DNA from 2 places in the Pseudomonas lini genome. Region 2 is predicted to be linked to the other one. Evidence: predicted binding sites of a transcription regulator. Region 2 holds the regulator's gene; the other holds the start of a gene.
The links. The regulator sigma-54, encoded in region 2, starts transcription at its own class of promoters, with help from an activator protein. The targets are predictions, from matches to a motif close to ANTGGCATNNANNTTGCTNT.
Positions count from the first base shown of each region.

Region 1 (11,603 bases), 2.0 Mb from region 2:
AATGGGCCCCGGCCCTGCCGAAAACCCGTTCGGGCAAGATCATGCGAAGAATCCTGCGCAAGATCGCCTGCAACGAACTGGACAGCCTGGGCGACACCTCGACCCTCGCCGACCCGAGCGTGGTCCAAGGGTTGATCGATCAACGCTTGAACCAATGAGCCCGTGCTCCAAATCCCCCACGCGACCAACATCGGCCGCGCGGGGTGGAGATCAGGGCGTGGCATTGGCCATCGAGCAACCGCATTATTGATCGTTTGATCGTTCCCACGCTCTGCGTGGGAATGCAGCCAGGGACGCTCCGCGTCCCAAGAAGCAGACGCAGAGCGTCCGGTGAGGCATTCCCACGCGGAGCGTGGGAACGATCAGCCCATAGCTGTTAAACTCCCGCGCCCCCAATTCCCTCCTGCAAGGCGCTCAGCATGTCTTCCTTGAATCAGGCGCTGCGCGCCGCCCTCGATCATCGTCAGGACCTGCTTGCCGAGCTGCATCAGCAAGGCACCGATTGCTATCGCCTGTTCCACGGCAGCCAGGAAGGTGCCGGCGGCCTGACCATCGACCGCTACGGCCCGCAACTGTTGGTGCAGAGCTTTCACCAGGCACTGGAGCGTGACGCCCTGCTGCAACTGCACGAGATCGTCAATCAGCAGCTGGGCCTCGACACCCTGCTGGTCTACAACGACCGTTCCCGTGGCAACTCGCGCATCGACCGCGAAGACACCGTCTACCGCGCCGACGAAGCCGCCCTGCAAGATTTGATCGGCCACGAATGGGGACTGAACTACCGGGTTCGCGGACGTCACGCTGGCCAGGACCCGTTGCTGTTTCTCGACCTGCGCAACGCTCGCGGCTGGGTCAAGGCGCACAGCAAAAACAAAAGTGTGCTGAATCTGTTTGCCTACACCTGCGGTGTCGGCCTCAGTGCCGCGGCTGGTGGGGCGAGCGAAGTGTGTAACCTGGACTTTGCCGAAGGCAATCTGGCGGTCGGCCGCGAGAACGGTCTGCTCAACCCGCAATTGCCGACGATGGAATTCATCCAGTCCGATTATTTCCCGGCGATTCGTCAATTGGCTGGTCTGCCGATCAGCCAGCGTCGCGGCCAGAAACTGCCGAGCTATCAACGCCTGGACCCGCGTCAGTACGATTTGGTGCTGCTTGATCCTCCGGCCTGGGCCAAGAGTGCTTTCGGCACGGTCGACCTGTTGCGTGACTACCAGAGCCTGCTCAAACCGGCGTTGCTGACCACCGCCGACGACGGCGTGCTGATCTGCTGCAACAACCTGGCGAAGGTCAGCATGGACGATTGGCGTGAACAGGTTCTGCGCTGCGCAGAGAAGGCCGGGCGCCCGGTGCGTGAGTGGAGCGTGCTGACGCCGGGCAGCGATTTCCCGTCGATGGATCAGCAGCCGCCGCTGAAGACCCTGATCCTGCAGCTCTGAAAATCCGCACCGATAATCAGATAAATCCTATAAAGCCTGGTTGCTTCGGAACCGCAAACGCATGCCATACTCCAAGGCACTCCGATTCCGACAGATGAAGCCGCACATGCCCAAAGGATTGATTCGCGCTATCGGCGCCTTGTTGACTGCCCTGGCTCTTTATAGCCTGTTGGGGTTTCTGATTTTGCCGGGCATCGCGTTGCGAATCGCCAACCAACAATTGGCCAACTACGCCACGACGCCCGCGACGATTTCGCGGATCGAACTCAACCCGTTCAGCCTTGAAGTCACCCTTTGGGGCCTGGTCATCGGCGAGCCGGGCAAGGAGCAAGTGGGCTTCGAACGTCTGTACGCCAACCTGCAGATCGACAGCCTCTGGACCAAGGCCCTGCACCTGTCCGATATCGAACTGGACAAGCCCAAGACCGAAATCCTCTTCGGCAAGGACGGCAAACTCAACCTGCTCGGCCTGTTCAAAATCCCCGCCAGCGAACCGACCCCGGTCGACCCGGACGCCAAACCATTCCCGCTGCGCGTGGAGCGGATCAAACTGGCCGGCGGCTCCGTACACTTCGAGGATGCACGGCCCAGCGAACCCATCGAATTCCTCTACGACAAACTCGACTTCGAACTGAATAACCTCAGCACCCTGCCCGAAGACAGCGCCGACATGACGCTGGTGGCCGTCGGCCCGGCAGGTGGACAGATCGACTGGACCGGCAACTTCAGCCTGATCCCGATCGCCTCCGAAGGTAAGCTGAAAATCACCGATGGCAAGATGAAATCCTTTTGGCCCTATGTGCGCGATGCTGTGCCACTCGCACTCGAAGATGGCGTGGTCAGCCTCAGCACCGATTACAAACTCAACCTGGCCAAGGAAACCGAACTGCTGCTGAGCAACGTTGCCGTCAGCGTCGCGCCTTTCGCCATCAAGACTGCGGACGGTCGACCGCTGGCGAAGCTCGAGCGGCTGGACATCAGCGAAACCACCGTAGACCTGGCCAAACAGCAAGTGGTGGTCGGCAAGATTCGCAGCCAGAAACTGGAAACCTGGGCCGCCCTCGAAGCCGACGGGCAACTCGATTGGCAAAAACTGTTCGCCAGTCAGCCGTCCAAAGCGGCCACCAAGGCCAATGCCGAGCCGACCAGCACACCGGCGGCTGCCGATTCGCCGAAGCCTGAACCGACCACGCCGAGCAAGCCTTGGCAGGTACTGCTCAAAGACGTGCAACTGCGCGATTATCAAGTGCACCTGGCCGACCGCAAGGCGCAACCCGCCGTGGCGCTTGAGTTGGGGCCGCTGAACCTGGACCTGCAAAATTTCGACAGCCTCAATGGCTCACCTTTCAACCTCAAGCTCGACACCGGCGTGGGCAAGCAAGGCAAGATCACAGCGGATGGCGTGGTCAATCTGGCTCCGATCAGCGCCAAACTGAACGTACAGACCAGGGACATCGACCTGCGCGTCGCCCAGTCCTACATCAACCCGTTCATTCGTCTCGAACTGCGCAGCGGCATGCTGGGCAGTGATCTGGCGGTCGACCTGAAAAGCACCGAACCGCTGGCGTTCAACGTCACAGGTCGCGCTCAGGTCGATCAACTGCATACCCTCGACACCCTGAAAACCCGCGACTTCCTCAAGTGGCAACAGTTGGTGCTCGAAGGCCTGAATTATCAACATGGCGACAGCCTGTCGATCGACAAGGTCAACTTGTTCCAGCCTTATGCACGCTTCATGATCAACGATGATCGCACTACCAACGTCGATGACCTGTTGATCCCGCAACCGGCCGATTCCGGCGCCAAGACCGCCGCGGCCAAACCGGCAACCGCAAAGGAAAAGCCGCTGGGCATCCACATTGGTGGCATCGCCATTAATGACGGTTCGGCGAACTTCGCCGACTTCAGCCTGACCCCGAACTTCGCCACGGCCGTTCAACAGCTCAACGGGAAGATTGGCACCATCGACAGCCGCCAGGCAAAACCGGCCAGTGTCGATGTCAAAGGCAAAGTTGACCGCTATGCGCCGGTGACCATCAAGGGCTCGGTCAACCCGTTCGATCCGATGGCCAGCCTGGACATCGCCACCAGTTTTAAACGGGTGGAACTGACCACGTTGACGCCCTACTCCGGCAAGTTCGCCGGTTACCGTATCCGCAAGGGCCGGCTCAATCTCGATCTGCATTACAAGATCACTAACGGCCAGCTCCTGGCCGAAAACAAAGTGGTGGTCGAGCAGTTGCAACTGGGTGAAAAGGTCGACAGCCCAGACGCCGTGAGCCTGCCGCTGAAACTGGCGATTGCGTTGCTCAAGGATGTCGACGGCAAGATTTCCATCGAGCTGCCGGTGAGCGGCGACCTGAACAACCCGCAATTCAGCATCATGCCTATTGTCTGGCAGACCCTGCGCAATCTGATTGTGAAAGCGGCCGCAGCGCCATTCAAAATGATTGGCGGCCTGGTCAGCGGCGGCGGTTCGGAAGATTTGGGCACGGTGGCGTTCGCACCGGGTTCCAGCGACCTGAGCAAAGACGCCGAAACGGCGCTGGTCAAACTGTCCCAAGCGCTCAAGGAGCGTCCAGCCCTGCGCCTGGAAATCGAAGGCACCGCCGCCAAGAGCAGCGATGGCCCGCTGATTGCCGAGCAGCGCCTGGAGAGGGAATACCAGTACAACTACTACAAAATGCTCCAGCGTCGCGGTGACAAAGTACCGGCCCAGGCCTCGTTGCTGGACGTACCGGACAACGAGAAAGGCCCGCTGCTTGAAGGGATCTACCGCACACGCCTCAAGACCCAGCCGCCCGCCGAATGGAAGGACTTGGGCAAAGAAGAACGCAGTAAAAAAATGCGTGAAGGTGTGATCGCGTTCTGGAGTTCCAGCGAGGTGTTGTTGCGTCAACTGGGGCAAGAACGGGCCAGCAGCATCAAGGATTATCTGGTGGACAAGGGTCAGTTGGCCGATGACCGCGTGTACTTCATCGACGCCAGCCTCGGTGAGGCAGAAAGCGATGGCCGGGTTATCACGTCTTTGCACCTGGATGCCGAGTGATGGGCGCACGCTGGCTTCTGAGCCTGACCCTGGCGCTAGCTGCCGGCCAGGCAGCGGCGGCCGATACCTTGCGCTGCGGCAGTCAATTGATCAGCGTCGGGGACAGGTCCGGCGAAGTGCTGCACAAATGCGGAGAGCCTGTTGCCCGTGACGTGTTGGGCTACAAGCGCAGCGCCAATCGGCGGGAAGAGTTTCAGGTCGAGGAATGGACCTACGGCCCCAACAGCGGGATGTACCAGTACCTGCGCTTTGAAGGCAACCGGTTGGTTCGAATCACCAGCAAGCGTGGGAATTGAGCCCCCTGCAAACCAATGTGGGAGCGAGCCTTTGTGGCGAGGGGGCTTGTCGGAACGCCGCATCGCCCCGTTCGATTGCGAAGCAATCGTAAACCGGTCATCGCATTCCCATTCAAGATCGCGGTGCCTGGTTTCAGGGGCGCTCCGCACCCCCAACGGGGGCAAGCCCCCTCGCCACAAAGGCTCGCTCCCTCAGTTGTTTTGCGTAGCCCGTAATAGAACAGGCCCCGACACGAATGCCGGGGCCTGTAACGGCCACGTCCCTGTGGCCTTTCGCATGAACTCTCAAGTCGCGGCAGACGTATGACTCGGCCCATCTACCGCACCTTCTCCCGGTCCAGGCGAGAAGCCTTGCCTTACTCGGATTTCAGGCCGTCAGCGGACACCGCTTTGACGCCTTTGATTTTCTTGGCAATTGCCACGGCGGTGGTTTTCTGAGCGTCTGTCAGAACGGTCATGGAAGACAGGGAAACAACGCCTTTGTTGGTTTCGACTTTAATGTCGGTGCCCGGGATGCCTTTTTCAGTTACCAGGTCTGCTTTGACTTTGGTTGTGATCCAGGTATCGGAAACATCCTCTTTCGCTTCAGTGACTTCACCGGCGGCCAGCATCATGGGTGCCTGAGTCGCTTGGGTGGTCTGTGCAAATGCAGCGTTGGCCATGGTCAGAGTCAACGCGGTAGCAGTAGCGGCAGCGATAGCGAACTTCTTCATACGAGTAACTCCTGTATTTCTGGAAAGTCTGCTGCGTGTCTTGTCAGCAGGGTTACTGGAGAGAGTGCGAACGCTGTGCCAACTGTCCGATAAAAATTAAATGCTTATAAATCAATCATTTAATAACAGCGGCAATTTTCGAAATCATGCAAATTGCATGACTGCGAAATTATCTACATGCAACATGCGGGTTTTAACGCAGGCCTAAGGCCATGAATTTTCGGGGGTTTCTCGATTACCTGAATGGCCCTAAAAATAGCGAACAAAAAAATGCCCCGCGTCGTGAAACGCGGGGCATTGGCAGGATGAATGAATCAGCTAGCGGGAGTGGGAGGGCAACCTTTAGGCGCGTATTCCGCGTCAACCGTAGTGGCGCAAGTCCAGCCACCGGCAAGTGTGCGCGAAAGCGTGACGGTTTTGCCGAGCACCGGCCCCGGTGCGTTGAGAATCGTGCAACCAATACTGCCCACACCGGAAGAGGCGGTACCCGTTGCCGTAATCGTGCAATTACCCGTGGTGGCGCTCGCCGCGCCGATCCCGGCGGGGGCGGCAATATCGGTGCCTTGATTGATAACGTCTTCGAAAGGCACCTTCAGTGCAGAGATTTCTGCAACCGCAGCAGTGACCTTCGCCCGCGCCTGGTACTTCGAATATTGCGGCAACGCAAACGTCGCCAGAATCCCGATGATCGCTACCACGATCAGCAGCTCGATCAGAGTAAAACCTTTTTGATTTTTCATAGACAGGCTCCATGCATGAGTCGAAATCTCATGATCTGAATAAGGCACAGCACAGGTCATGCCAAACCGCGCGCGCCCTACCTGCTGGGCGCGAGATCACGGTAAAGACCTTTCCTGCTCCAAGGATCCGCACTATCTGACACTTTTTGTCACCTCATCCCGGCTGGTTTGGTTCCACTGCTTGACTAGGCTATAAGTCATTAACTGTCTGCGTCCGGTATTCCAATGAATGACATTGCCCTTAGCGGTCTGGCCAAGCAATTGGTACTGGCCGAGCTGATCACTGACCAAAGTGCGCAACAGGCGTATCAGCAAGCCCAACGCAATCGAATTTCGCTGGTCAGTTATCTGGTGCAAAACAAACTGCTGAAAAGCTGGCAGGTCGCCGAGGTGGCCTCGGAGCATTTCGGCATGGCCCTGCTGGACCTCAATTGCCTGGACAAGGACACCCAACCCCGAGGGCTGGTCAGTGAGAAGCTGATCCGTCAGCACCACGCCCTGCCCCTCTGGCGACGTGGTAACAAGCTGTTCGTGGGGATTTCAGACCCGACCAATCATCAAGCCATCAACGACATCCAGTTCAGCACCGGGCTGAGCACCGAAGCCATCCTGGTGGAGGAAGACAAACTCAGCGACGCCATCGAAAAATTCTTTGACAACCACTCCACCGGCCTGGAGGACATGGCCGATGTCGACCTCGACGGGCTGGACATCGAGTCGGTCGATGAGCAGAAACAGGACCCCATTGCAGGGCAAGATACCGATGACGCGCCCGTGGTTCGCTTCGTCCACAAGATGCTACTCGATGCGATCAAGAGCGGCTCTTCCGACCTGCATTTCGAGCCCTATGAAAAAATCTACCGCGTGCGGATGCGCACCGACGGCATGCTGCGGGAGGTCGCCAGGCCGCCGACGCAACTGGCCAACCGCATTGCTTCCCGACTGAAGGTCATGGCCAGTCTCGACATCTCCGAGCGGCGCAAACCCCAGGACGGGCGAATCAAGATGCATCTGTCCAAAAGCAAATCCATCGACTTCCGGGTCAATACCCTGCCGACCCTGTGGGGCGAGAAGGTGGTAATCCGGATCCTCGACCCTTCCAGTGCACAAATGGGCATCGACGCCCTCGGCTACGAACCCGAGCAAAAAGACCTGTACATGGCCGCCCTCAAGCAGCCACAGGGAATGATCCTGGTAACCGGCCCCACCGGCTCGGGCAAGACCGTGTCGCTCTATACCGGGTTGAATATCCTCAACACCGTCGACATCAACATCTCCACTGCCGAAGACCCGGTAGAAATCAACATGGAAGGCATCAACCAGGTCAACGTCAATCCGAGGCAAGGACTGGATTTCGCCCAGGCGCTGCGCTCGTTTCTGCGCCAGGACCCGGACGTGATCATGGTCGGTGAAATCCGCGATCTCGAAACCGCCGAAATCGCCATCAAGGCTGCCCAGACCGGGCACATGGTGCTTTCCACCCTGCACACCAACAGCGCCGCGCAAACCCTGACCCGCTTGCGCAACATGGGGATTCAGGGATTCAACATCGCGACCTCGGTCAGCCTGATCATCGCCCAGCGCCTGGCGCGCAAACTGTGCAGTCATTGCAAAAAGCCCATCGACATTCCCCGCGAGGCGTTACTCAAAGAAGGCTTTCCCGAGGAACGCATCGGCTCGTTCACGATCTATGAACCGGTCGGTTGCGATCAATGCAACAACGGTTACAAAGGGCGAGTAGGGATTTATGAAGTGGTAAAGAACACCCCGGACCTGCAACGGCTGATCATGGCCGAAGGCAATTCACTGGAAATCGACATCCAGATGCGTAAGGACGGCTTCAACGACCTGCGTACTTCGGGCCTGCTCAAGGCCATGCAAGGCATCACCAGCCTTGAAGAAATCAACCGGGTCACCAAGGACTGAACATGGCGGTCAAAGCAGCGAAAATCAGCGTATATGCCTGGGAAGGCACAGACAAAAAAGGCACAAAAATGACCGGCGAGTTGACCGGCCAGAATCCCGCGCTGATCAAGGCGCAGTTACGCAAGCAAGGCATCAGCCCGGGCAAGGTGCGGAAAAAAACCGCATCCATTTTCAGTGCCGGCAAACGCATCAAGGCCCTGGATATTGCCCTGTTTACCCGGCAGATGGCGACCATGATGAAAGCCGGCGTACCGTTGCTGCAATCGTTCGACATTATCGGCGAGGGCTTCGATAACCCGAACATGCGCAAGCTGGTGGACGAGGTTAAACAGGAAGTCGCGGCCGGTAACAGCTTCGCCGCGGCCCTGCGCAAAAAACCCCAGTATTTCGATGAGCTGTACTGCAACCTTGTTGATGCCGGCGAACAGGCCGGCGCTCTGGATACGCTGCTGGAACGGGTGGCGACCTACAAGGAAAAGAGCGAAAGCCTCAAGGCCAAGATCAAGAAAGCCATGACGTATCCGCTGGCCGTGGTGTTCGTCGCGATCATCGTGACCGGGATTCTGCTGGTCAAGGTGGTGCCGCAGTTCGAGTCGGTGTTCTCGGGGTTTGGCGCCGAACTACCGGCGTTCACCGTGATGGTCATCGGCTTGTCGGAGTTCCTGCAGGCCTGGTGGTGGATGGTGCTCGGCGTGCTGGTTGGAGCATTCTTCGGCGTACGTCACGCCTTGAAAAAGTCCCAGGGTCTGCGGGACCGAATGGACACCTGGCTGCTGAAACTGCCGTTGGTTGGCGCGCTCATGTACAAGTCCGCCGTGGCCCGTTACGCCCGCACCTTGTCGACCACATTTGCCGCCGGGGTGCCATTGGTCGAAGCTCTGGATTCAGTGGCGGGCGCGACGGGCAATATCGTGTTCAAGCGAGCGGTGTTACGTATCAAGCAGGACGTATCCACCGGCATGCAGCTGAATTTTGCCATGCGCACCTCCGGGATCTTTCCGAACATGGCGATCCAGATGACGGCCATCGGCGAAGAGTCCGGCGCACTGGACGATATGCTCGACAAGGTCGCGAGTTTCTACGAGGCGGAGGTGGACAACATGGTCGATAACCTGACCAGTCTGATGGAGCCGTTCATCATGGTGGTGCTGGGGGTTGTCGTCGGCGGCCTGGTCGTTGCGATGTACCTGCCCATCTTCCAACTTGGCTCAGCGATCTGATATGTCCTTGAACGAATTTCTGAATTTCAACCCACTGGCCTTCACGATCACCGCATTGGTGATCGGTTTGCTGATCGGCAGTTTCCTCAATGTGGTGGTCTGGCGCCTGCCGAAAATGCTTGAGCGTGAATGGCGCCTGCAGGCCCATGACGTACTGGACTTGCCACCCGAAGCCCCCGGCCCGGCTTACAACCTGATACTGCCTCACTCCGAGTGCCCAGACTGTGGCCATCGGATTCGAGCGTGGGAAAATATTCCCGTGCTCAGTTACCTGTTTTTACGTGGGCGATGCTCGAACTGCGCGACGCCCATCAGCAAACGTTACCCGCTGACCGAACTGGCCTGCGGCGTGCTGTCGGCGTTCGTCGCCTGGCATTTCGGTTTCGGTTGGCAGGCCTGCATGGTGCTGGTCCTGAGCTGGGGCCTTTTGGCGATGAGCCTGATCGACGCCGAACACCAGCTGTTGCCGGACGTGCTGGTGCTGCCGTTGATATGGCTGGGGTTGATCGTCAACAGTTTCGGGCTCTTCGTGCCACTGCATGACGCGCTCTGGGGCGCGGTAGCCGGCTACATGGCGCTATGGACGGTGTTCTGGCTGTTCAAGCTGATCACCGGCAAGGACGGCATCGGCTACGGTGACTTCAAGCTATTGGCGATGCTCGGCGCCTGGGGCGGCTGGCAGATCCTGCCGCTGACCATCCTGCTGTCATCGCTGCTGGGCGCCATCATCGGAGTGATTTTGTTGCGCCTGCGGGACGCAAAAACCTCGACTCCACTGCCCTTTGGCCCCTATCTGGCCATTGCCGGCTGGATTGCCTTGCTCTGGGGTGGTCAAATAACCGGCTTCTATTGGCAGTTTGTCGGTTTGAAATGAATACCCCTGTGGAAAAACCCTGGATTCTCGGCCTGACCGGCGGCATCGGCAGCGGCAAAAGCGCGGCCGCCAAGCACTTCATCGATCTGGGCGTGCATGTGGTGGACGCCGATCATGCGGCTCGCTGGGTGGTCGAACCCGGTCGCCCGGCGCTGGCGAAGATTGCCGAGCACTTTGGCCCCGGCGTGCTGCAAGCCGACGGCCAACTGGATCGCGCGGCCCTGCGCAAGCTGATCTTCGAGGTGGCGGATGAGCGCCGCTGGCTCGAAGCGTTATTGCATCCGCTGATCGCCGAAGAGATCGCCCACCATCTGGCCAAGGCACAATCGCCTTACGCGATTCTGGTTTCGCCGCTGCTGATCGAGTCCGGGCAGTACGCCATGACCCAACGGGTCCTGGTGATCGATGCTCCGGAACAGTTACAGATCGAACGCACCCTGCAGCGTGACCAGACCAGCGAACAACAGGTCCAGGCGATCCTCAAGGCCCAGTCCAGCCGACAGGACCGCGTGAGCCACGCCGACGATGTGGTGGTCAACGACCGCGACCTCGCCTGGCTGCACAGCGAGGTCGAACGACTGCATCACTTTTACCTTACTTTGCGTGGAGGCCAGTCATGAGCCAAACCCCAACCGTCGATTGCCCAACCTGTGGCGCCCCTGTCGAATGGAGCCCGGAAAACAAGTTCCGGCCGTTCTGTTCGGACCGTTGCAAACTGATCGACCTGGGTGCCTGGGCGTCGGAAGAACACAAGATCCCGGTGAGCCCGGATGCCGAAGACGAAATGTTCAGCGAAGACTTCGACCCGCGTCACTGATCCCGACCCTCAGGGCCGCATAAAGCCATAATCCTGGCCTTCGTCGAGATTCTCGGCGAGAAACCGCAACTCATCGGCCAGGTCTTCTATATTGCGTACCGCCTTGCTCTGCTGCACCACCGCACTGAGCAAGGCGCGCAGGCTCAATCCCGGATCGAAGCCCACCTCTTGCGCCACATCCAGACTCTGACGCAACTCCTGCCGGGCCCACTCATACACACTCATGCCATTGCTCCTGAAGGTTTTCCAGAGCATGGATTCGGCAACGTTTTTTGGATTTGATGTGGATCAAGATTTGGGATCGTCGCCTTTCCAGGGCGCCGAAAGGTAGCGCGTGCGATTGAATGTCTCCAGCCATTCGGGGCAGAACACCACCAATGCGCTGACCACCATGCCGTTGATAAACGCTTCCGGAAAAATCAGCAGCCACAGATAGCCGACAAAATCTTCCAGCCAATACGGCATGGCGAAACGTTCGTCATACCACAGCAGCGTGAGCGCCAGAATCAAACACAACAGGGCCGACAACGCA
Region 1 is NZ_OZ061318.1:2,265,156-2,276,758, forward strand. Features, by position in the region: gene acs (acetate--CoA ligase) at 1-158, shown strand, start outside; gene AB3226_RS10145 (class I SAM-dependent rRNA methyltransferase) at 420-1,436, shown strand; gene AB3226_RS10150 (DUF748 domain-containing protein) at 1,498-4,485, shown strand; gene AB3226_RS10155 (DUF2845 domain-containing protein) at 4,485-4,781, shown strand; gene AB3226_RS10160 (BON domain-containing protein) at 5,138-5,494, opposite strand; gene AB3226_RS10165 (pilin) at 5,809-6,234, opposite strand; gene pilB (type IV-A pilus assembly ATPase PilB) at 6,460-8,160, shown strand; gene AB3226_RS10175 (type II secretion system F family protein) at 8,163-9,380, shown strand; gene AB3226_RS10180 (A24 family peptidase) at 9,382-10,254, shown strand; gene coaE (dephospho-CoA kinase) at 10,251-10,874, shown strand; gene yacG (DNA gyrase inhibitor YacG) at 10,871-11,071, shown strand; gene AB3226_RS10195 (hypothetical protein) at 11,081-11,296, opposite strand; gene AB3226_RS10200 (energy-coupling factor ABC transporter permease) at 11,360-11,603, opposite strand, start outside.
Region 1: AB3226_RS10165 (pilin) is a predicted target of sigma-54. The motif match lies at 6,281-6,300, and genes of this name have one in related genera.

Region 2 (11,603 bases):
CTGCCTGCTCCGAACCGTAGCTGGACAGAATGTTAAAGCCCTGCAACGCCAGCACCATGCCGATGAATACCCCGGAGACCACAATGATCACCAGGGACATCACGCCCACCGAATGCAGCTGCTTGACCAGCAGGCCAAAACCGCCACCGATGCCGCCACGACCGAGCAAGGCATGGAACAGGAACAACGCCGAACGCCCGAACACCTCCAGTACATCGATGCCGGCGCGGCCGAACCGGCGCACTCTTTCTATCAGTGAAATCTTGCGCATCAGCGCTTCCCCAGAAGATCTGCGCGGTAATCCGGCGCTGGAAAGTGGTATGCGACCGGACCGTCGGGTTCGCCTGTCAAGAATTGACGAATACGTGGCTCATCCGACTTCATCAAATCCTTGGGTGCGCCCTGGCCCAACACTTGCCCGTCGCCCACCACAATAAGGTGGTCGGCAATGCTCGCGGTCTCGGCCAGATCGTGGGAGACCACGATGCTGGTGATGCCCAGCGCATCATTGAGCAGGCGGATCAGGCGTACCAGCACGCCCATGGCGATCGGGTCCTGGCCAACAAAAGGCTCGTCATACATGAGGATTTGCGGATCGAGAGCAATGGCCCGGGCCAGCGCGACGCGACGCTTCATGCCGCCGGACAATTCGTCAGGCATCAGGTCAATGGCGCCACGCAAGCCCACGGCCTGCAATTTGAGCAGGACAATGTCTCGGATCATTTCTTCCGGCAGCTCGGTATGAACACGCAGCGGAAAGGCGACGTTCTCGAAAACATCAAGGTCGGTAAACAGTGCGCCGCTCTGAAACAGCACACCCATTTGCTTGCGCGCATCGAACAGATCGCTGCGCGACAACGTCGGCAGGTTCTGGCCATTGACCCAGACTTCGCCGCTGGTAGGGCGCAATTGTGCACCTATCAGCCGCAGCAGCGTGGTCTTGCCACACCCGGAAGGCCCCATGATGCCGGTGACCTTGCCGCGCGGTATGCGGATATCGACGTTATTGAAAATGCTGCGCGCACCGCGCTTGAAGGTCAGTCCCTTCAGCTCGACCGCGTAGGCGTTATCGGCACTCATCTAAACTCCTTGCGATGCAGCCTCTCACTCGGACGCCTGGCTTTCTGGCGAAAGCACATACCTCCCCGGGCAGGCCGAACTGGCGGCGAACTATATCACTGCAAAGGCCAAGCGCCCAAGGCCCAAGCCGGGCACGTTCAGCATCATGCCCCCCTGAAATCATCTATTTAGAGAGATTCGGTAACAAGTAATGACAAACCGCGACGAACTTGCGTGAGGGTTTTGATCATTACCGTTATAATCGCCGCCTTTTCATCAGGCTATTCGATTTCCGACATGAACCAATCCAGCGACCTGATTCAATCAGCACAACGTACCATCCGCCTCGAACTGGAAGCCGTACAAGGTTTGCTGCCCCATATCGATGCAGATTTCGTACGTGCTTGCGAGATGATTCTGGCCAGCAAAGGCCGCGTAGTCGTGGTCGGCATGGGCAAATCGGGGCACATCGGCAACAAGATTGCCGCCACCCTGGCCAGCACCGGCACCACGGCCTTTTTCGTGCACCCGGCCGAGGCCAGCCATGGCGACATGGGCATGATCACCCGTGATGACATCATTCTGGCGCTGTCGAACTCCGGTTCCACCAACGAAATCGTCACCTTGCTGCCGCTGATCAAGCGCCAGGGCATTCAAATGATCAGCCTGACCGGTAATCCCGAGTCGCCGCTGGCCAAGGCAGCGGAAGTCAACCTCAATGTAAGCGTCGAACACGAAGCCTGTCCGCTGAACCTGGCACCCACCTCGTCGACCACCGCAGCGCTGGTCATGGGTGATGCTCTCGCCGTTGCCTTGCTTGAAGCTCGAGGCTTTACCGCTGAAGATTTCGCTTTTTCCCACCCGGGCGGAGCCCTTGGCCGCCGCTTGTTGCTGAAAGTGGAAAATGTCATGCATGCCGGCACCGAATTGCCGCAAGTGACGTGCGGTACGCTGCTCAAGGATGCCTTGATGGAAATGACCCGCAAGGGGTTGGGCATGACCGTCGTACTAAGCACAGATGGAAAACTTGCCGGGATCTTCACCGACGGCGACCTGCGCCGCACTCTGGACCGCACCATTGATATCCACAGCACGACCATTGATGAAGTGATGACTGCCCACGGCAAGACCGCTCGTGCCGAGATGCTCGCCGCCGAGGCGCTGAAAATCATGGAAGACCATAAAATCAACGCGCTGGTAGTAGTCGACAGCGAAGACCGCCCGGTCGGCGCCTTGAACATGCACGACTTGCTGCGTGCGGGAGTAATGTAATGGGCACGGACCTGCTGCAACGCGGCAAACAGATCAAACTGGCGGTGTTCGACGTTGATGGCGTGCTGACCGACGGGCGCCTGTACTTCCTCGAAGACGGTAGCGAGTTCAAGACGTTCAACACCCTCGACGGCCAGGGCATCAAGATGCTGATGGCCGCCGGCGTGCAGACCGCTATCATCAGCGGCCGCAAGACCCCGGTGGTTGAACGACGCGCGAAGAACCTCGGTATTCCACACCTTTATCAGGGTCGCGAAGACAAACTGGTGGTGCTAGACGAACTTCTTGCCCAGCTCAACCTGAGTTATGAACAAGTGGCCTACCTTGGCGACGACCTGCCGGACCTCCCAGTGATTCGCCGCGTAGGCCTGGGCATGGCGGTGGCCAGCGCTGCCAGTTTCGTGCGCGAACATGCCCACGGCATCACCCAGGCCCGCGGTGGCGAGGGTGCTGCTCGCGAATTCTGCGAATTGATCCTGCGCGCCCAGGGCCGTCTCGATGCGGCCAACGCCGCGTACCTGTGAGCCCATCATGCTGAGCAAAAAAATTCGCAACATCCTGGTGTTCGGTTGCATAGCAGCGATTTTTGCGGCGGTCGGCTACTGGAACATCAGCCCTGAACGCTTCCTCGACAAGCCGGTGGCGAAGGTCGATGAAAGCGCGATCGACTATTACGCCGTCAATGCCCATAGCGTGCAGTACCTGCCCGACGGCAAACTGCAATACGAGATGACGTCGGACAAGGTCGAACACCTGAAAGCGACCGAAGTGACGTTGCTGACCAATCCTGACCTGAACATGTTCCGCGGCACCGAGTTCCCGTGGCATGTCCAGAGCGAGAAGGGTGAAGTCAATCCGGACGGCACTCAGGTCGAGCTGATTGATTCGGTACGTATCACCCGTTTCGACGAAAAAAACCGCAAAACCCTGATTACCACCACCCGTATGACAGTGTTCCCGCAGCAGCAATATGCGCAGACCGATCAACCCGTTAGAATCGACGGCGCTGGCGGTGTATCGACAGGCAACGGAATGAAAGCGTACTTGAAAGAAAGCAGGATACACCTGCTATCGAACGTAAGAGGACAGTATGAGGCTCGTTAAAACTCTCCCTATTTTGCTCAGTCTGGGCGCAGCACTGGGAAGCGTGAGCGCCTGGGCTCTGCCGAACGATCAAGAGCAGCCTATCCGCATTCAGGCCGACGATGCCCAACTGGACGACAAGAATGGCGTTGCCACCTATAAAGGCGACGTGATCATCACTCAGGGTTCGATGATCGTTAAGGGCAACACCGTAACCATCACTCGCACCCCGGCCGGCGATATCGACGTGGTGACTTCGGTGGGCAACCTCGCCTACTTCGAGCAACTGCAAACGGCGGGCGATACCAAGCCGGTTCAGGGCTACGGCGTAACTATTCAGTACCACGCCTCGCAAAACCGCGTCGTGCTGATCGATCGCGCTAAAGTCATCGATAAAGACAACAACGTCACCCAAGGCGAGAAAATTGTCTACGACACGGTCAAAAAGCTTGCGAGCGCCGGTCGCGCCACGGGTAACAAGGTCACTGAGGCACGTCCTCGCATCGACATGGTGATCCAGCCGAAGAAGAAAACCGACGAGCAAAAGGCCCAGTAATGGCAACTCTGAAAGCTCAGCATCTGGCCAAGAGCTACAAGAGCCGTCAGGTCGTGCGCGACGTCAGCCTGTCCATCGACAGCGGTCAGATCGTCGGCCTGCTTGGTCCTAACGGTGCCGGTAAAACCACTTGCTTCTACATGATTGTCGGCTTGGTGCAGGCCGATCAGGGCCGCGTCCTGATCGATGACCTGGACGTCAGCCACCAGCCAATGCACGGTCGCGCGAAGGCGGGTATCGGCTATCTTCCGCAAGAAGCATCGATCTTCCGCAAACTGTCGGTGGCCGACAACATCATGGCCATCCTCGAGACCCGCAAGGAACTCGACAAGGCCGGTCGTCGCCAGGAGCTGGAAAGCCTGCTGCAGGAATTTCACATCCACCACATCCGCGACAACCTCGGCATGAGCCTGTCCGGTGGTGAACGCCGCCGTGTGGAAATCGCCCGAGCCCTGGCTACTAACCCGAAATTCATCCTCCTCGACGAACCCTTCGCCGGCGTAGACCCGATTTCGGTGGGCGACATCAAGCAGATCATCCACCACCTCAAGGCCAAAGGCATTGGTGTGCTGATCACGGACCACAACGTCCGCGAAACCCTGGATATCTGCGAAACGGCCTACATCGTCAACGACGGCCAGTTGATCGCCGAAGGTGACTCCGCCACCATCCTGGCCAACGAACTGGTCAAGGAAGTGTATCTGGGCCATGAGTTCCGCCTGTAAGCACTGAGGTGCCCCAGTCGCCGAGAGAGCGCTCGCTTCAATAAAAAATCAATAAGTTTTTATTGTTACAGCGCTCTAGGCAAACACTTCAGTTTCGGGCATATAATTTGCTTATGTTTGGCGCTTCGGCGCTCTGTAGTGGATGGCGCATGTGCGCCGGCGAATAAGGTGTTAAGCCCCTGCCATGAAACCATCGCTAGTCTTGAGAATGGGCCAGCAGCTGACGATGACACCGCAGCTGCAACAGGCCATCCGCCTGCTCCAATTGTCGACCCTGGACCTGCAACAGGAAATCCAGGAGGCCCTGGAGTCCAATCCGATGCTCGAACGCCAGGAAGAAGGCGACGACTTCGATAACGCTGACCCCTTGGCCGATAGCGCCGAACAAAAACCCAACGCCGACATTCAGGAACCCTCTTACCAGGAAACCGCCCCAACGGTGGATAACCTTGAGGAAGGCGACTGGAACGAGCGCATCCCCAACGAATTGCCCGTCGACACGGCCTGGGAAGACGTCTACCAGACCAGCGCCAGCAGCCTGCCGAGCAACGATGACGACGAGTGGGATTTCACCACCCGCACATCGGTCGGTGAAAGCCTGCAAAGCCATTTGCTCTGGCAACTGAACCTGGCACCTATGTCCGACACCGATCGCCTGATCGCCGTGACCCTGATCGACTGCATCAACAATCAGGGCTACCTGGACGAAACCCTCGAGGAAATCCTCGAAGCTTTCGACCCGGAACTGGACATCGAACTGGACGAAATCGAAGCCGTCCTGCACCGCATCCAGCAATTCGAACCCGCTGGCATCGGCGCCCGCAACCTCGGTGAGTGCCTGCTGCTGCAACTGCGTCAACTGCCAGCCAAGACCCCTTGGCTGGCCGAGGCCAAGCGCCTGGTCACCGACTACATCGACCTGCTCGGCAGCCGCGACTACAGCCAGCTGATGCGTCGCATGAAGCTCAAGGAAGATGAACTGCGTCAGGTCATCGAACTGGTCCAGAGCCTCAACCCGCGCCCGGGTTCACAAATCGAGTCCGCCGAAGCCGAATACGTCGTTCCCGACGTGATTGTGCGCAAGGACAACGAGCGCTGGCTGGTGGAGCTGAATCAGGAATCGGTGCCACGCCTGCGTGTCAACGCCCAGTACGCCGGTTTCGTGCGCCGCGCCGATACCAGCGCTGATAACACCTTCATGCGTAATCAGCTGCAGGAGGCTCGTTGGTTCATCAAGAGCCTGCAAAGCCGCAATGAAACCCTGATGAAAGTCGCCACCCAGATCGTCGAGCATCAACGCGGCTTTCTTGAATACGGTGACGAAGCCATGAAGCCGTTGGTGCTGCATGACATCGCCGAAGCGGTGGGCATGCATGAATCGACGATTTCACGGGTGACCACGCAAAAATTCATGCATACCCCACGGGGCATCTATGAACTGAAATACTTTTTTTCCAGCCACGTCAGTACCTCCGAAGGCGGTGAATGCTCGTCCACGGCGATCCGCGCGATCATCAAAAAACTGGTTGCCGCGGAAAATCAGAAAAAGCCGTTGAGTGACAGCAAGATCGCTGGTTTACTGGAGGCACAAGGCATTCAGGTAGCCCGTCGCACCGTCGCCAAGTACCGCGAATCCCTGGGGATCGCGCCTTCCAGCGAACGGAAGCGGTTGATGTAGCCGCCGGGCTCGCCACAGCGTTCCAGTGGCAGGCATTTCTGCCTGCCGCTTTATGCACTGGCAACGAAGGAGAAGCTGTATGCAAGTCAACATCAGTGGACACCAACTGGAAGTGACCGAACCCCTGCGCACCTACATCGGCGAAAAACTCGACCGATTAGAGAGGCATTTCGACAAGATCACCAATGTTCAAGTCACGATGAACGTCGAAAAACTGCTGCAGAAGATCGAAGCCACGCTGCATATTCCCGGCGGAGAGGTGGTCGCCAATGCCGAGCATACGGACATGTATGCCGCCATCGACCTGCTGACCGACAAGCTGGATCGCCAACTTAAAAAGCATAAGGAAAAGACCCAGAGCCTCCTCCAGGGCGCGACCGGTCGTTAACACTCCCAATCCATGATCCGACTAGAAACCATCCTGACCCCCGGCCGTTCCCAAGTGAACGCGCCGGGTGGCAGTAAAAAGAAAGCCCTCGAGCAAATTGCCAACCTTATCCACCGCGAAGTACCGGATCTGGAAATGCAGGACGTCTTCGAGGCCCTGATTGCCCGTGAGAAACTCGGCTCTACCGGTTTCGGCAACGGCATCGCCATCCCCCACTGCCGGCTTAAAGGCTGCACCTCGCCAATCAGTGCGCTGCTGCACCTGGAAGCCCCTATCGATTTCGACGCCATTGATGGCGCCCCGGTTGACCTGCTGTTTGTCCTGCTGGTCCCGGAAGCCGCCACCGATGCGCACCTGGAACTGCTGCGCCAGATTGCCAGCATGCTTGATCGCAAGGAAGTGCGTGAAAAGCTGCGCAGCGCCCCGAGCAACGAAGCCTTGTATCAGGTTGTCCTGGACGAGCAAACCGGTCACTAATCATGCGCCTGATCATCGTCAGCGGCCGCTCCGGCTCAGGTAAAAGTACCGCCCTCGATGTGCTCGAGGACAACGGTTATTACTGCATCGACAACCTGCCTGCCGGCTTGCTGCCGGAACTGGCCGAGCGCGCATTGATTCACACCGAACTGGCACAACCGCTGGTGGCCGTGTCCATCGATGCGCGTAACTTGCCGAGTCACTTGTCACGGTTTCCCGAATTGCTGGAAGAAGTCCGCAGCCGGCATATCCAGTGCGATGTGCTGTACCTGGACGCCGACGAAGAAACCTTGCTCAAACGCTTTTCGGAAACTCGCCGTCGTCACCCACTGAGCAGCGCCAACCGCTCATTGGCGGAGGCGATTCAGGACGAAACCAATCTGCTGGGGCCTATCGCCGATCTGGCCGACCTCAAGGTCAACACCACCAATCTGAACCTGTATCAGCTACGCGATACCATCAAGTTGCGCCTGCTGAATCAGCCGGAACCGGGCACCGCGTTCCTGGTGGAATCTTTCGGCTTCAAGCGTGGCATGCCGGTGGACGCTGATCTGGTGTTCGACGTGCGCTGTCTGCCCAACCCTTACTGGAAGCCGGAGCTACGGGCACAGTCCGGGCTCGATCAACCGGTGGCCGAGTACCTGGCGGCACAGCCTGACGTCGAAGAGATGTTCCAGGACATTTCCTCCTACTTGCTCAAGTGGCTGCCCCGCTTTGCCGCCAGCAACCGCGCTTATGTCACCATTGCCATTGGCTGCACCGGCGGGCATCACCGCTCTGTCTACCTGACCGAACGCCTGGGTCAGGTCCTGCAAAAAACCCTGAAGAACGTCCAGGTCCGCCACCGCGACCTCAGCTAAAGGATTCACATCGCGATGCCTGCTCTGGAAATCGAAATCATCAACAAGCTGGGCCTGCATGCCCGTGCGTCTGCCAAGTTCGTCGGGGTTGCCGGTCAGTTTCCGGATTGCACGATCAGGGTAGGACGCACGCCAGAATCCGTGGTAGATGGCAAAAGCATCATGGCCATGATGATGCTGGCCGCTGGCAAGGGTACCAAAATCCACCTGAGTACCGAAGGCGAACAGGAACAGGAAGCGCTTGAGGCGTTGGTGGCGTTGATCAACAACTTCTTCGACGAAGGCGAATAAACAGCGCAGTCTCTTGTGGCGAGGGAGCTTGCTCCCGCTGGGCTGCGAAGCGGCCCCAAAATTGCCACCCTTGTACACAAACATAACCGCATTCGCTGATTTTACGACTGCTCCGCAGCCGAGCGGGAGCAAGCTCCCTCGCCACAAAAGCACCTCTTCGCTAAATCTGCGCACCTCAAGCCAACGCGGTATCCATCACCATCATCAGACAAAACCCGATCAGCAGCCCAAGGCTGGCCAGTTTGTCGTGACCATGACGGCGCGATTCGGGGATGACTTCGTGAGTCACCACCAGTAACATCGCACCGGCCGCCAGTGCCAGCCCCAAAGGCAGCAGCAGTTCGGCCAGGCTCACCAGCCAGGCGCACAACAATGCGAAGACCGGCTCGACCAACCCTGACGCAGCACCGATCAGGAACGCCTTGACCCGCGACATCCCTGCTCCGGCCAACACCAATGCAATCACCAGCCCTTCCGGCACATCCTGCAAAGCGATGCCCATGGCCAGGCTGTCGGCGTCGGGCATGCCACCACCGGCCGAGACGCCGACCGCCATGCCTTCGGGGATGTTGTGGGCAATGATGGCAAACACAAACAACCAGATCCGCGGTGGAATCACTGGTCGCTCCAACGTTCCCACGAGCATTTCAGGCGTAGCGCCAGACACCTTGCGATCCACCAGAAACAAGCCGAATGCGCCCAGCATGATGCCGAAGCTGATCAGGCCGCTAGCCGCCCAAGGCGTCAGCCCGAGGTTTTCGGCTGCGGCAATGCCCGGCACAATCAGCGAAAACGCCGTCGCCGCGAGCATCACTCCGGCCCCAAAACCCAACAGTGTGTCACTGACTGCTTGAGGCATCCGTCGAATCACCAGCACCGGCACGGCGCCCAAGGCTGTGCCCAAGGCGCAGATCGCCCCGCCCTGCAGGGCGCGCTGCAGTTTCGGTTCGAGGTCCAGCCAGCTCAGCCCTTGAGCAACCAATAACGTCACGCCCGCCAGCAGTAACAGCGATCCCAGTGCGTAACGAAACATTCGTCCACTTCCAATCGCCAGTGTTTCAGTGCCCATAGTCAGCCCTGGATTGTTTTATAGAGACTTAGGGGGCGTTCTCAACCAGCGCAGCCTGATAACGCGCGGCGACTTCGGGCCAATTGATCACGTTGTAGAACGCATTGATGTATTCCGGACGGCGGTTCTGATAGCGCAGGTAATAAGCGTGCTCCCAAACGTCCAGGCCGAGAATCGGCGTATTGCCGTTCATCAATGGGCTGTCCTGGTTGCCGCTGCTTTCAACGATCAAGGTCTTTTGCGGCGTCACACTCAACCAGGCCCAACCGCTGCCAAAACGGGTCAGCGCAGCTTTGGTGAAGGCCTCCTTGAAGTTGTCGAGACCACCCAGCTGTTCGTCGATCGCCTTGGCCAGCGCGTCTTCGGGCTGGCCACCGCCGTTGGGGGCCATGACTTCCCAGAACAACGAATGGTTGGCATGCCCTCCGCCCTGATTGATCACCGCCGCGCGAAGTTTTTCCGGCAATTGCTGCACAGCCGCCACCAGTTTTTCCACGGGCCATTCAGCAAACTCAGTGCCTTCGACTGCAGCGTTGAGGTTGTTGATGTAGGTCTGATGGTGTTTGGTGTAGTGGATTTCCATGGTCTGCGCATCAATGTGCGGTTCCAGGGCGTCGTAGGCGTACGGCAAGGCTGGCAGGGTAAAAGCCATTTCAATGAACTCCATGTTGTAAGGGCGCAGGCTGATGCGAGGGCGAAGCGGTGTCGGCGTGCAGCAAACGGTGGGTACGCGGATACTCGCCGTGATCGCTGATGAAATTCAGCAGCTCGACATAGGTTTTGCTGCTCTGACGCAGCGCGGCTTCACGCAAAGCTGGCGCCAGTCGCGAGTTCTGCACGGTCTGCAACAGTCGTTGATGGATCGCGCACAGGTACTCGGCGCTCTCCTCCGGCTGGTTCAGGCGCAAATGCAAATCCGCCAGGTTGTGGTGGGAAATCACGCAGGCCGCCACCGCTTCGTCGGCATCCGCCCAGCGCTCGAACAACACTTGAGCCAGCGCCAGTGCCTGCAAGTAAGCCTCGCGGGCATCAACGAGTTCGCCCAGCATGAAATGGCGGTTGGCCCTTTCGATCGTGCGTTTCCAGTGCTCCATGGTGAGCCTCCAAAGCGGTAGCAGTGATTACACGCCGCCTGCGGTGAGCTTCTCTGGGTTGAGCAATTCTTCCAGTTGGCTGCGCGTCAGGTCGGTGTGTTCCAGGGCGACATCGATCACCGGCCGGCCCTGCTGATAAGCCTTCTTGGCAATTTCAGCGGCTTTTAAATAACCAATGATCGGATTGAGGGCAGTGACCAGTATCGGATTGCGCGACAGCGCTTCCTTGAGCCGGGCCTCGTTGACCTTGAAGCTGGTGATAGCCTTGTCGCCCAGCAGACGGTTGACGTTGGCCAGCAACTCGATACTGCTCAGCAGGTTCTGGGCGATGATCGGCAGCATGACGTTCAACTCGAAATTGCCCGACTGGCCGGCGACGGTGATCACCGTGTCGTTGCCGATCACTTGAGCGGCAACCATCGCGGTGGCTTCCGGGATCACCGGATTGACCTTGCCGGGCATGATCGACGAACCGGGCTGCAAGCCTTCGAGTTCGATTTCACCGAGCCCGGCCAACGGGCCGGAATTCATCCAGCGCAGGTCATTGGCGATTTTCATCAAGGAGACCGCTGTGGCCTTGAGCTGCCCTGAAACGCTGACTGCCGTGTCCTGCGAGCCGATCAGCGCAAACAGGTCCTTACCCGGCGTGAACTGCACCTGGGTCAGTTGGCTGAGTTGCTGGCTGAAACGCGCCGCAAACTCTGGATGGGCATTGATCCCGGTGCCCACCGCCGTGCCGCCCTGCGCCAGGGATTGCAGGCTTGGCAGCAGATCTTGTAGATGACCGATATTGGCCTTGAGCTGTTGCGCCCAACCATTGAGCACCTGACTCATGCGCACGGGCATGGCGTCCATCAAATGGGTACGCCCGGTTTTGACGAACGGATGAACCTGCTCGGCCTTGTGCTCAACCACCTGCACCAGATGCACCAGCGCCGGCAGCAACTGCTCATGCAAGCTCAATGCGGCACTGACATGGATGGTGGTCGGAATGATGTCATTGCTGCTCTGACCGCAATTGACGTGATCGTTGGGATTCACCGGCTCGCCC
Region 2 is NZ_OZ061318.1:4,244,114-4,255,716, reverse strand. Features, by position in the region: gene mlaE (lipid asymmetry maintenance ABC transporter permease subunit MlaE) at 1-271, opposite strand, end outside; gene AB3226_RS19130 (ATP-binding cassette domain-containing protein) at 271-1,080, opposite strand; gene AB3226_RS19125 (KpsF/GutQ family sugar-phosphate isomerase) at 1,357-2,331, shown strand; gene AB3226_RS19120 (KdsC family phosphatase) at 2,331-2,855, shown strand; gene lptC (LPS export ABC transporter periplasmic protein LptC) at 2,863-3,435, shown strand; gene lptA (lipopolysaccharide transport periplasmic protein LptA) at 3,422-3,970, shown strand; gene lptB (LPS export ABC transporter ATP-binding protein) at 3,970-4,695, shown strand; gene AB3226_RS19100 (RNA polymerase factor sigma-54) at 4,880-6,373, shown strand; gene raiA (ribosome hibernation-promoting factor, HPF/YfiA family) at 6,453-6,761, shown strand; gene ptsN (PTS IIA-like nitrogen regulatory protein PtsN) at 6,774-7,238, shown strand; gene rapZ (RNase adapter RapZ) at 7,241-8,098, shown strand; gene AB3226_RS19080 (HPr family phosphocarrier protein) at 8,114-8,389, shown strand; gene AB3226_RS19075 (ZIP family metal transporter) at 8,565-9,458, opposite strand; gene AB3226_RS19070 (superoxide dismutase) at 9,487-10,110, opposite strand; gene AB3226_RS19065 (hypothetical protein) at 10,112-10,552, opposite strand; gene AB3226_RS19060 (class II fumarate hydratase) at 10,580-11,603, opposite strand, start outside.